4 regions of the Chryseobacterium cupriresistens genome follow, and region 1 is predicted to be linked to each of the others. Evidence: riboswitches for the same ligand, from Rfam matches in the RefSeq annotation. Region 1 holds a riboswitch; each other region holds the start of a gene.
What was found. Region 1 has a riboswitch for cobalamin ahead of ACLI50_RS08810 (TonB-dependent receptor plug domain-containing protein). Riboswitches for the same ligand answer to the same signal wherever they lie in the genome.

Region 1 (3,136 bases):
CTAAGGTATATTTTTTTGCTAAGGTGGCAGAAACTCCCATATTTAAAAGAAAATAAGGATCTATAGCTTCTGATCTCTTTTCATCACTTGTGGTGTAGGTAACACCGTTCAGCTGTCCCTGTGCATAAAACCTGAAGAAACCATATTCGTAATCTATACCGGCATTTCCCCTGTGCATGGGAACGTAAGGTCTCTGCATCTTCGTTTCTTTATCGATAGCTTTTGCATAATAGTATGCTGCATTGGCTCTGAATTTATGATTTCCCCACTGCTTGCTGAAAGACAACAGGGATTCCAGCCCGTAAGATTCGGATTTATTGACATTGTATGCCTGCCAGTATCCCATAGCCGTTGGAAGCCATACAATAAGATCTGTGATGTTCATATAGTAGGGAGACAGAGTAAGTTTGAAATCTCCCACTTTGAACTCATTGGTCATATCCACCTGAGTAGAGGTTTCCGGTCTCAGATCTTTATTTCCTCCCGGTTCATAATAAATATCATTAAATGAAGGATATCTGAAGTTTTTGGATACGTTAATACTCAGATCATACCATTTTGCGGCGTTCCATTTTCCGGAGAATGAATACATAAAAGGAGACTTTACATCTTCTACAAAATCTTTTTTGAATCCTCCTTCAAAACGCAGATCTTTTGTTGCAAAATACCGCAATAATCCTGAAACAGAACCTATATTCCTGCTGACATTGGATATTCCGCTCTCGTACCCTTCTCCTTTATTAATCTGAAATTCTCCGATGATATTAAAATTCCATTTTGAATTCAGGAAATAATTAAAATCATTTTTAAAGATATAATTTTTCCCGGTTCCTCCACTGGATTTAGGTTGGTTTAACGAACCGAAATACTGAAAATTCTCTTCCGTATAGGCTGCTTTAAGGGAATTACTGAACTTCGCTTTGTTCCAGTCCCAAGAAAGAAGACTTCTTACACTTTGAGTTGTATATTTTGTTTTTGTTCCCGTTTCCTCATATACAGGATAATGCTGTGAAGAATCAAAAAACTGGCTTTGCCACGAAACCTTATGATCGTTTGTAATTTTATAGGATGCTCCTACATTGAACGTCGTATTGTAATAATTCCCGTTTCTGTTGATGTAATTCAGATCGCTTACCTTATAATCATTTTCACTTACAGAATAATTTCCGGAGGCTTTAAAACTGAACTTATCATTGCTGTAAGAACCTTTTACAAAGTTATTATAGGTATTAAAGGAAGCCACTTCAGAGAATAAAGAACCATGGAAGCCTTTATTAAAATCAAGAGTATTATTCAGGTGAATACTTCCCCCGATGGCACCACTTCCGTACACTACACTTCCTCCACCCGCTTTGATACCGATCTGATCATAGCCGAACAAAGCAATATTATTGATATCTCCCTGGCCTAAAAAATTAGAATTGATATTAATTCCGTTCCATACGAATGCAGTCTGCTGGGCAGTTGTTCCTCTGAAAGAAGGCGAAGAAACAGCACCACGGCCATTTTCTTTAATGAAAACCTGCGACTGAAACCTCAGAAGCTCCGAAAGATTACCGGAGTTTTTTTCAGCATCTTCTGCTGTAATTGTTTTTACGGGATGAAAAAGTTTCACCCTGTTCATCTGGTTGTCGAAGACATAAATAGTGTCAATAGTTTTCTCTTGTCCAAAAAGAAAACACCCATAAGATGAAAAAAGCAGTACTAAAGATCTTTTTATATCCATACTTTTTTACTTTTCCTCCGAAAGCAATATGTTTTTAATTATAATCCTGGCAGGTCTCCTGACTTTCGCATTCTGCTCCTTCCCGTTTTTACACAGTGGCGTTTTGCAGAAACTTGTGTTGCGATTTACAGTTGCGGGGACAGTCCGGGAGTTACACCCGATTCCCTTTTCATTCCAAAATACTGGAAACCAAAATTTTTGCAAAGATAGTTTTTTATATGTATTTGCCAAAAACCAGACTTTTCTATACAAAATATGCTATCCTTTTGTTATATACACAAAAAAGAACGGCCGCTTTCAATATTGAAAACAGCCATTCATCCCACTACTTTACTATTTATATATGTTACTTTTTAATAAATTTATAAGACTCCTGTTGTACTCCTTTTACGGAATATTGTAAAATATAATCTCCTTTTGACAGGGATGAAACATCAATCTGTCCTTCTACAGTATCCAATGATTTTACCTTTTGTCCAACCATATTATAAATTTCTGCTTTCTCTATTTTTCCTTTTCCTTTAAAATACAGGATGTCAGCCACTGGATTAGGATAGATACTTGTATTGTTTTTCTCTTTCACAGCATCACTCACCGATAAAAATTCAGAAGTATCCAGGTAAAAAGCAATCATCTGCCCTGAAGCATTCGTCCCTGACCCGGCAATTTTCTTTCCGTCCTGTGAAATCGCAAGAGGAAGTCCCATTGTTACTCCATTAGTGGCAATTCCTAAAGATGCCACATAATCATTCAGGTTAATTCTCCCGGCGGCAGAGGTCCAGATAAAGCCTTCTCCTGACATGGGAGGAGCCCCAAATGCTCTGTAATACCCGATCACTTTTTTCCCATCAGCAGAAATCCCGGTGGCACCTCCTTTGAAGCTGAAAGAAGCATTAGGATGCGTTATATAAGTAAGCCCGCTCACAGCATTCCATACATAAGGATTAGGATTTGCCGAACCTATTATTGTATTTCCGTCAGCAGAAATTCCTCCTGCTTCTCCTACATGATTCCCATTATTATCTGTAATAAAACTTTCCACTCCATCCTGCCATTTTGCTCCGCTTCTTGTTCCGGTTGATTCATCCTGCCAGCCTACGATCACTGTTCCTGCTGCATTGATTGCATTTGCTCTGGAGCTGCGTCCTGGAACTATACTTCCCAGATCTACCACGCCGTTTACTTCGTCCCATTTCACAGCATGTGCATTCGCTGCGGTGAGAAAACCAAGACCAACAATAGTATTTCCATCAGTCGACATTCCCCAGGTAGAGCTTACGCTGCCATCCCATCCTGTAGGTACAAGCCCGCCTCTGTTTACCCATGTGGCCGTAGCGACATCATAAGTAGATATTTCATTGAATCCTGTTGCGGCATTGGTAACCGACGACGATATTTTGGTTCCGTCAT
Region 2 (3,136 bases), on a different contig from region 1:
AGGCTGATCATCACGTACAAAAGACCACTGTAAAATCGTAACCGGACCTGTCAACATTCCTTTTACCCATTTTTCAGTCTGAGATTGGGCATATTGAGACCAGTACACCGTCATCGGAGTCGGGCGGGAAACATCACCGAAGATCACAGGGGGTTTTACACAACGGCTTCCGTAACTTTGTACCCAACCGTTTTGGGTGAATACAAATCCTTCCAGCTGTTCTCCGAAATATTCCACCATGTCGTTTCGTTCAAATTCTCCATGAACCAATACATCAATTCCGATGTCTTCCTGCCAGCGGATTGTTCTCTGCGTTTCCTCTTTCAGTAAGATATCATATTGTTCCGCAGTAAGTTCTCCTTTTTTGAATTTTGCTCTCCAGCTTCTCACTTCTGCGGTTTGCGGGAATGATCCGATCGTAGTGGTGGGGAACAAAGGAAGCTGCAATACTTCCTGTTGCTCTTTTTTACGGATTTTGAAGGTGTTTATTCTCTGAGCATCTTTTTCTGTAACAGCATCGGCTCTTTGTTTTACCTGATCATTATGGATAAGAGAAGAAGTTGTTCTACTCTCAATTGCTTTTTTATTTTCTTCAAATGCTTCAAAAATCTGTTCATTTTCCGTTCCGGAAGCCAGTTGTTTAAGCGTTACGACTTCCTTTACTTTTTGTTTTGCAAAAGCCAGCCAGTTTTTAATTTCCGGGTTAAGACTGGTTTCAAAATCCAGGTCACAGGGTGAATGAAGCAATGAACATGATGGTGCAATGAAAATTCTTTCAGATCCTAATTTTTCAACCGCTTTTCTGATGAAAGACAAGGATTTTTCATAATCATTTTTCCAGATATTTCTACCGTCAACCAGTCCTAATGAAAGGTTTAAACTGTCCGGAATAACATTCAGAATATCATCCAGCTGCTCAGGATTTCTAACCAGATCAACATGCAATGTATTCACCGGAAGGGAAACAGCAATTGATGCATTATCTTTTAATCCGTCAAAATAAGTGGCAACGATAAATTTCAGTTTCGGAAAACGTTTTCTGATTTCAGCATACACAGAAAGGTAAGTTTCTTTGGCTTTTTCTGTTAAATCCAACGCCAGAAAAGGTTCATCAAACTGAATCCATTCCGCACCCTGATCCTGAAGTTTGGTTAAAATCTCGGTATAGACTGGAAGAAGATTTACTGCCAAATTCAGCTTATCAAATCCCTCTTCTTTTTCTTTTCCTAATAACAGATAAGAAACCAGTCCGATAATCACCGGTTTTGCATTGATTCCCGCTTGTTTTGCTCCGGCAAATTCATTGAAAATCTTATCTGAACTGAGCTTAAACTGTTGATTTTTATAAAATTCCGGAACGATGTAGTGATAGTTGGTATCGAACCACTTGGTCATTTCCATGGCAGTGATATCCAATCCGTCTTTCTGATATCCTCTTGCCATTGCAAAATAAAGATCCAGCTCAGTATTGTTTTTTTTAAGCACCACTTCATGATACCGTGTTGGAATAGCACCTACGACAAGGCTCATATCCAATACCTGATCATAGTATGAAAAATCATTACACGGGATAAGGTCTATCCCTGCTTCTTTCTGGATATTCCAGTTTTGGTTACAGATAGTTCTTCCGGTATTCAGAAGTTCTTCCAAAAGGATTTTACCTGACCAGTACTGCTCGCAGGCTTTTTTGAGTTCTCTTTTGCTACCAATACGCGGATAGCCAAGAATGTGAGTTTGCATTTTTTTAAACTTTTTAATTAAACTTATTGGGAAAGTTCTTTAAAAGGCTTCGTAATGTTTTATCGGAAGAATTTTCAGGAAAGTCATGACATGGCAGACAGCGTAATTTCCTTTACAAAGGAAAATACCCGAATCTGATATATCATCTATATGACCCCAAAGCTTCAGACCGCGAAAGCATTGTCAATTCAGTAAAGGCAGGTCTCCTGACTTGTAACAGTTTCCGTCATCCTTCCCGCTTTTGGCAGTGGAGCTGCAAGGACAAAAACTTTTGGTGTGTTTACTTACAGTTGCGCGACAGCTCGTGATTTTCACACGATTCCCTATTAATATACCTTAAGTAAAACCTTTCCTGTTTGATGAAGTATCTGTAAAGAACTATACTTTTACCTTTAACAAAGGTTGTCAGTAAAAGCTTTTAATTTTGTGTAAAATTAGTAATACAGAATAAAACCACAATTGAAAACAAATAATTAAGCAAATTAAACTTCAAAAAGTAAAAATAAAAGCATATAATTCTGTACATTTGACTGTTTTAATTAATTAAAAGAATAATATTCTGTGGAACAACTCGATGATAAGGATGTACAGCTGCTCAGGCTCCTCCAGAAAAACGCCAAACTCACCGTTAAAGAACTTGCTAAAGAAGTGAACCTTTCTACTTCACCGGTTTTTGAAAGGGTAAAAAGGCTTGAACAGGAAGGTTTTATTAAAAGATATGCGGCAGTTCTTGATGCTGAAAAACTGAACCGCGGATTTACGGTTTTCTGCCAGATCAAACTTAAAATTCACGACCGGTCTGTGGGGTATGATTTTGTAAAAGAAATTTTAGAAATTGAAGAAGTTGCCGAATGTTACAATATTTCCGGAGATTTTGATTTCCTTCTGAAAGTTCAGGTGCGGGATATGAAGCATTATCAGGATTTTGTATTTAACAAGCTGGGATCCGTAGATTCTATCGGCAGCACGCACAGTACTTTTGTGATGGCTGAGGTGAAAAACAACCATGGACTGACGATATAGATTTCTTTTAAAGTTAACGCCGTCTGAGGATAAAAAAATCCGTCAATAATGACGGATACTATTATTGTTTTGTTTTTTAGTACTTAATTGGCAGCCGGATCCCTAAGTTCTGTTGTTAAACCTATTGATTTTAACAGGTTCTTACTGTCGAAAAGCAATGTTGTATAATGTTTGCCTTTTTTAAAAACCAGTTTTGACCCTCCAGGAAATTCACTGTCTGCTCCCGATTTTTGTATTTTGGCATTGTACTTACCGAACTTCGTTTTACTGTCCTGTAATGTACTTTTATTCAGAACAAGACCAAAAGGAAGCCCTTCCACAATGACAGATTTATTGTCTGAAGTCACAAAAAACATCTCATTGATACTATTGT
Region 3 (3,136 bases), on a different contig from region 1:
TTCTGAAAAGCATTTCCGATAGAAAAAACAGAATTGCTTACCTGCCACAGGATATTTTCTTACCGAAGTACAATACCATTAAAACCTTCATTCCTCTTTTTTGCAATAAGAAAAGTACAGATCTATTATTGACTTCAGATCTGATCCGTCCTTTTTTGTCAGAAAAACCTAAAAATCTTTCCAGAGGTGAGCAGAGAATCATTGAAGCTTTAATGATAATTTATTCTGAAGCTGATTTTGTTTTACTGGACGAACCTTTCCATAGTCTTTCTCCGAAAATTTCTGCAGCATTGAAAGCTGCAATCATTGAACAGTCTGCGTATAAGGGATTCATTATTTCTGATCATAATTATCAGGAAGTTCTTGATATTTCACACCAAATATTTCTTCTGCGTGAAGGCTACCTGAAACAAATACAAGATTTAAAAGAACTGCAGCGGTATAATTATCTTCCGAAAAGCATTTAATTTATATATTTGAGGGATTAAAAAATTTTCATGATGACTTTCATAAATAAAGCATTCTATTTATCCGCTTTCAGTATTTTATCTATTGCTTTTGTAAAAGGACAGACTAAAGTTCCTTTTGGAGTGGTAAAAGCTGAGGAAGGATATGCCAACGTACGCGTACATAAAGACGACTACCGAAAAATTGTAGATAAGATCCGTATGCGCAAAGGTGATGTATTTGTTTATGTAAAGCCGGCTCCGGGAGAAACGGAATGGATCTGGATCAAATATCCCGAAAAACAGGATGACGACAAACCTTTTGTGCGTTATGAAACTCTGGATAAAGAAGGAATGGTGAATAAAGGACGTATTGCCTATGTAGACCAGCTTCCCGCCTATACTCCATCCAAATCTAAAAACGGAAGATCTTTGATTTTTACCGACAATTCCGATCCTAAAATCCCTACTGCCCAAAGAAGCAAAGTAGTGATTGATATTTACCCTTCCAATGCAGGTTACCGTAAAAAGGAAAAAGATGCAGATGGAAAAATTCTTACGATTGATAAAGTAAAACCATGGGGAATTGGTAATGACCTTCCGGAAGGAATGACCGAAATCAAATCCATCAGAGTGCAGCAGCCCGGAAGAGGCTCTGTTTTTGTAAGGGAAGCCATCAAAAACATGTTCCAGCCTACCATGGATTTTGAGAACATTGGAGTAACTTCTCTCGACAATGATAATATTTTCCTTTATATGATCAATGGTTCAGGGGAAAACAGATATACAACACTCTGGACAATTAAGAAGGGAAGAGTAATCAGCCAGATTATTTATCATAATCCGGAATAAATTCATTATTTTTGCATTCGAAAAGTTTTTACGCTTATTCATCACAGAAATTGGTTCTGCATCACTGCAGATTAAAAGGGAACCGTGTGAAAATCACGGACTGTCGCGCAACTGTAAAGTAACTGAAGTCTTTATCAAAGATCCACTGTGCGAGGCATGGGAAGGAGATAAATGATGTTACAAGTCAGGAGACCTGCCTTTTTCTTAAACATGTAACTTTCGCGATTTGAAGTTGTATTGATCTGATGGATTGTTTCAGGAATTCTATAAGTTCCTGTCATTATTCTGTTGTTTTAGTATCCTTTCATTTCGCTTTAATTAATAATGATATATGACTACAGAAGAAAGAATTGAAGCATCCGAAACCAGAATCTTTAAAGCGGTTTTCCCAAACACAACCAATCATTACGATACCCTTTTTGGAGGTACTGCCATGCAGCTGATGGACGAAGTAGCTTTTATCACCGCAACCCGTTTTGCCAGAAAAAGAGTGGTAACCGTGAGCAGTGATAAAATCGATTTCAAAAAACCTATTCCTGCCGGAACTATTGTGGAACTGATCGGCAAAGTTTCCTACGTGGGAAAAACCAGTATGAAGGTGAATGTTGAAATTTACACTGAACAGATGTACTCCTATGAAAGAGAAAAAGCTATTGTAGGTGATTTTACTTTTGTAGCCATCGACGAATTCAAGAAACCAATCCAGATACTATAAATTATAAAGCTTCGGGCGGCCTTTGGCCGCCCGAAGCTTTAAATATTTTCATTGACATTATTTCAATACCTTTTCTGTTTCCAGACTTCTGTTCAATAAAAGTTCAAAAGCCTCTCCCATTTCGTCTGATGCTCTGCTGATTGCATTTTCAAGCATATTCCGGATCTGTCTTTCCGTCACTCCGGCTTCTGTCCAGCTCTTTCCTGTAGTATGGGAATTTAAAATAAACGGCATAATTCTATCGATTCCACAGGCAAAAATAGCATCCGGTGTTTTCTCTTCCTCAAACTCCAGCCACAGGTTAAAAAATTCTGTACGTAAAGGCTCATCCAGAATTCCAAAGATCTTTTGGGCTGAAGCTTTCTCTCTTTCAAACTTTCCGACCATAGCTTTTTCATCAAAAATAAAAGTGTCTCCGGCTTCTATTTCCACAAGATCATGAATGGAAAGCATTCTTATCACTCTTAGCAAATCAATATCAGCTCGGTTTTTAGCATATGGATAAAGGATCTGGGCAAGAATAATGATCTGCCAGGAATGTTCAGCCGTATTCTCTCTTCGGGAATCGTCTGCATTATAATTTCTTCGTTGTACATTTTTAAGCGCATCTACTGCCAGAATAAAATCTATCTCTTTCTGAATTTTCATCTTACTTTTTATTTCTGTTATATTGATCTGACGGATATACCTTTGTTCTGGTAATCCATTTATTATTGATCTTTTCTTTCGTTATGACCTTTACCTGATCCTCATTGGTCATATCCTCCTCTTTTTCCAGCACTCTCTCCAGCCCTTTGTTCGGAATAACGGCATATTCTGTTGTAAAAATCCTGCAACAACCGGACTTACCGTAGGAAATAAGACGCTTTCGTTTAGCATCTGTTTCAAAAAAATCAAAACCGTTTGAGCCCAGGTCTGTAAGTTCTTCACTTTTTACAAATGCCATTCTTGTAGTATTGAATACATAAACATCATAAGAAGCCGAACTGTAATTTCCCATATTTCCGTTTCTTATCGCTACATCTTCGGTGCCGTCAAAATTAAAATCATCTACAATTACACTACGCTGATCCTTTGAAAGCGGAATCAATTTCCCGCGAACCAGTTTTTGGCCTTGTTCCGC
Region 4 (3,136 bases), on a different contig from region 1:
ATCAGAAATGTGCTTCTTGCCACAATGGCGAATTATTTACCGATGAGAGTTTCAGAAATACAGGACTGTATTACAATACGGAGTTCAAAGATGCCGGACGATACAGAGTTACTCTTAACCAGATCGACTGGATGAAATTCCGTGTTCCCAGTTTAAGAAATGTGGAATATACCGCACCTTATATGCATGACGGAAGATTTTACACCTTAGAGGCGGTACTTAATTTCTATTCGGATCAGGTGGAAGATAATGTTAATCTTGATCCACAGCTTAAACAGAATGGTCACATAGGAATTGCTATGAACAGCCAGGAAAAACAATCCATCATTGCGTTCCTGAAAACATTATCGGATAAAAGTTTTATATCCAATCCAAAATTTGCAGAATAATTTATAAAAAACATGAAGAAGATTATATTGATAGTAAGTTTGATCCTGTTGAATCAGTATCAGGCAAAAACCATCAGAGACAGTGCTTATGTTGCTCCCGAAACGCTTAACAGATTCGATTTTGATGATGATTGTGATGCGTGCGGCTGTGCTGCAGGAAATGGATCTTCCGGCTTTGAATCTTTGCTGAATCCACAGTTTATCGGAATCAAGTACTTTGCCCAGCATTACAAAGCCAAGGAAAACTTATTTGTAAAAGACCTCACGCAGGATCAGTATTTCAATACCCTGCAGCTTTGGGGGAAGATTCCACTGACTAAAAAACTAAGTGTTTATGTAAGTCTGCCCTTCCATTTCCATGAAAAGAAAACGATGCAGGGAGATATCAGAATCAATGGAATAGGAGATTTAAACCTGATGGGAATTTACCAGCTGATGAGCTCTAAAGATAATTTTCATCATCTGAGTGGAGGTTTGGGAGTGAAAATTCCACTTGGCAAGTTTGATGAAAAAGGAGCATCCGGTGTCAACCCAAGCTTTCAGCTGGGAACCGGAAGCTGGGATTATCAGGCGGCTTTGAATTATAAATTTCAGAAAAATAAAGTAGCCGTACTGGTCAATACAGATTACACCATTAAAACAGAGAACAGGAAAAATTACCGTTTTGGAAACCAATGGAACTATGCAGCAACAGGTTTTTATCAGGTTGCAGGAAATGAAAAATCTATATTCTCTGTAAAAACTGGAGTTCAGGGTGAAGTCTACGCTCAGAACAAACAGTTTGATGAGGCACTGCCGAATACTGCTGGTAGCGCTTTGTACGGAAAACTGGGATTTGAAGCCTCTTACAAAAAGCTGAGCCTGGGAAGTGAACTTATGCTTCCCATGTACACGCATCTGGCGGGAGGAGATATTGAAGCTCAATCAAGATTCAGTGTTTTCCTGAATATTGGCATTTAAAGCGAAACCCTTATTGAAATCATGTTAAAGCTCCTTCGGGAGCTTTAATTGTTTATAAATCATGATTTTAGTTGGGGATTAGGAATAATTATTTATCTTTGCCGGAATTTGGTGAGCCGTAAAAAGCTCTTAAAAGGGAATCCGGTGAAAATCCGGGACAGACCCGCTGCTGTAAGCTCCGCACCAAAGTTTTTGAAGAATATATCCACTGTTTTTTAATGGGAAGGATTTCAAAAATGGAGTAAGTCAGAAGACCTGCCAGACAATAATCGTTTGACGCTTTCGTGGAATAAAGCTTAGGACATCAATGATTCTGTGCAGTGACAGCTGTGCTTTGTCGTTGTATTCTTATACCCATTAGCGTCTTCATTATCCTAAATGAGCTAATGACAGCAAAACTAACTACTTCTGCAATTCATAAAGCTGTTTTCACAATATTAGTGTTAACATCTCAACTTGTGTTTTCCCAAACTAAGAAAAAAGACAGTCTTCAGGAAGAGACCATTAAAGGAATCAATCTTTATAAAAAGAATTTTAAAGAAATCCTTCCGGCACAAACGCTGCAGGGAGAACAGTTGGAAAGACTAAACAGTCATTCCGTTGCAGATGCACTGCGATATTTTTCAGGCGTTCAGATTAAAGATTACGGAGGATTGGGTGGTTTGAAAACCATCAACATCCGAAGCATGGGAAGCCAGCATGTAGGGGTTTTTTATGATGGAATTCAATTAGGAAATGCGCAAAACGGACTGGTGGATCTGGGAAGGTACTCTTTGGATGATCTGGAAGAAATATCGTTGTATAACGGACAGAAAAGTGAAATTTTTCAGCCGGCAAAAGATTTCGGTTCTTCAGGATCCATTTATTTACAGCCTAAAACACCTGTGTTTAAAGGGAATAGAAAAACAAACCTTGTGGTAAGAGCCAAAAGTGCTTCTATTGATCTCTTTAATCCTTCATTCCGGTTGGAACAGAAGATTTCAGACAAGGTTTCTGCCAGCTTCAGTGGCGAATTTATGCAGAGTGACGGAATTTACAGATTTCGGTATGCGAAGAAATACCCTGATGGGCAACAGGCCTATGATACCATTGCAAAAAGACAGGACTCAGATATCAAAGCAAAACGTTTTGAAACTTCTCTCAACGGAACTTTAAATAACGGAAGCTGGAATATCCGTGGCTATGGTTATATTTCAAACCGCGGAATGCCGGCACCCATTGTTAACGGGCGCTTTGAAGGAAGAGGAGCGAGACTTTCCGATGAGAATTATTTTGTACAGGCTAATCTGAGAAAAAAACTGTTCCCGAAATTTGAAACACAGCTTAAGGCAAAATTTGCTTACGATTATACCCATTTCATGGACACAGTTCGTTCGCAGTCTATTATTTATACCGATAACACCTATATCCAAAGGGAACTTTATCTTTCCTCTTCCAATATTTACTCAATCACTCCCAATTGGGATGTCAGCCTGAGTGGAGATTTTCAGTATAATAACCTGGATGCCAATCTGGATAATTTTTCTTATCCTACCCGCTACACTACATTGGTAGCATTGGCAACAACCTATCAGTGGAACAGATTCAAAATTATGGGAAGCCTTTTAGGAACCTTTACTTTTGAAGAAGTAAGAAAAAATAAAAGACCGGGAGATGCCAGAGAGTGGACACCTGCGGTGTTTATGAGCTATCAGCCGGAAAAAATTCCGGAGCTTACTCTAAGGGCTTTCTATAAAAGAATTTTCAGACTTCCAACCTTCAATGATTTGTATTATACCAATATCGGA

Region 2: linked by a shared signal. The riboswitch ahead of metE (5-methyltetrahydropteroyltriglutamate--homocysteine S-methyltransferase) and the one ahead of ACLI50_RS08810 (TonB-dependent receptor plug domain-containing protein) in region 1 are both predicted to bind cobalamin.
Region 3: linked by a shared signal. The riboswitch ahead of ACLI50_RS12830 (acyl-CoA thioesterase) and the one ahead of ACLI50_RS08810 (TonB-dependent receptor plug domain-containing protein) in region 1 are both predicted to bind cobalamin.
Region 4: linked by a shared signal. The riboswitch ahead of ACLI50_RS16425 (TonB-dependent receptor plug domain-containing protein) and the one ahead of ACLI50_RS08810 (TonB-dependent receptor plug domain-containing protein) in region 1 are both predicted to bind cobalamin.

The regions. Positions count from the first base shown of each region.
Region 1 covers NZ_JBKKJT010000002.1:792,351-795,486, reverse strand. Annotated here, with positions in the region: gene ACLI50_RS08810 (TonB-dependent receptor plug domain-containing protein) at 1-1,726, opposite strand, end outside; cobalamin riboswitch at 1,758-1,935, opposite strand; gene ACLI50_RS08805 (T9SS type A sorting domain-containing protein) at 2,073-3,136, opposite strand, start outside.
Region 2 covers NZ_JBKKJT010000003.1:724,574-727,709, reverse strand. Annotated here, with positions in the region: gene metE (5-methyltetrahydropteroyltriglutamate--homocysteine S-methyltransferase) at 1-1,740, opposite strand, end outside; cobalamin riboswitch at 1,920-2,106, opposite strand; gene ACLI50_RS12135 (Lrp/AsnC family transcriptional regulator) at 2,302-2,763, shown strand; gene ACLI50_RS12130 (hypothetical protein) at 2,847-3,136, opposite strand, start outside.
Region 3 covers NZ_JBKKJT010000004.1:118,748-121,883, reverse strand. Annotated here, with positions in the region: gene ACLI50_RS12840 (ATP-binding cassette domain-containing protein) at 1-467, shown strand, start outside; gene ACLI50_RS12835 (hypothetical protein) at 498-1,298, shown strand; cobalamin riboswitch at 1,333-1,513, shown strand; gene ACLI50_RS12830 (acyl-CoA thioesterase) at 1,630-2,013, shown strand; gene ACLI50_RS12825 (HD domain-containing protein) at 2,071-2,661, opposite strand; gene ACLI50_RS12820 (XAC2610-related protein) at 2,663-3,136, opposite strand, start outside.
Region 4 covers NZ_JBKKJT010000005.1:441,505-444,640, forward strand. Annotated here, with positions in the region: gene ACLI50_RS16415 (cytochrome-c peroxidase) at 1-389, shown strand, start outside; gene ACLI50_RS16420 (transporter) at 402-1,349, shown strand; cobalamin riboswitch at 1,442-1,626, shown strand; gene ACLI50_RS16425 (TonB-dependent receptor plug domain-containing protein) at 1,736-3,136, shown strand, end outside.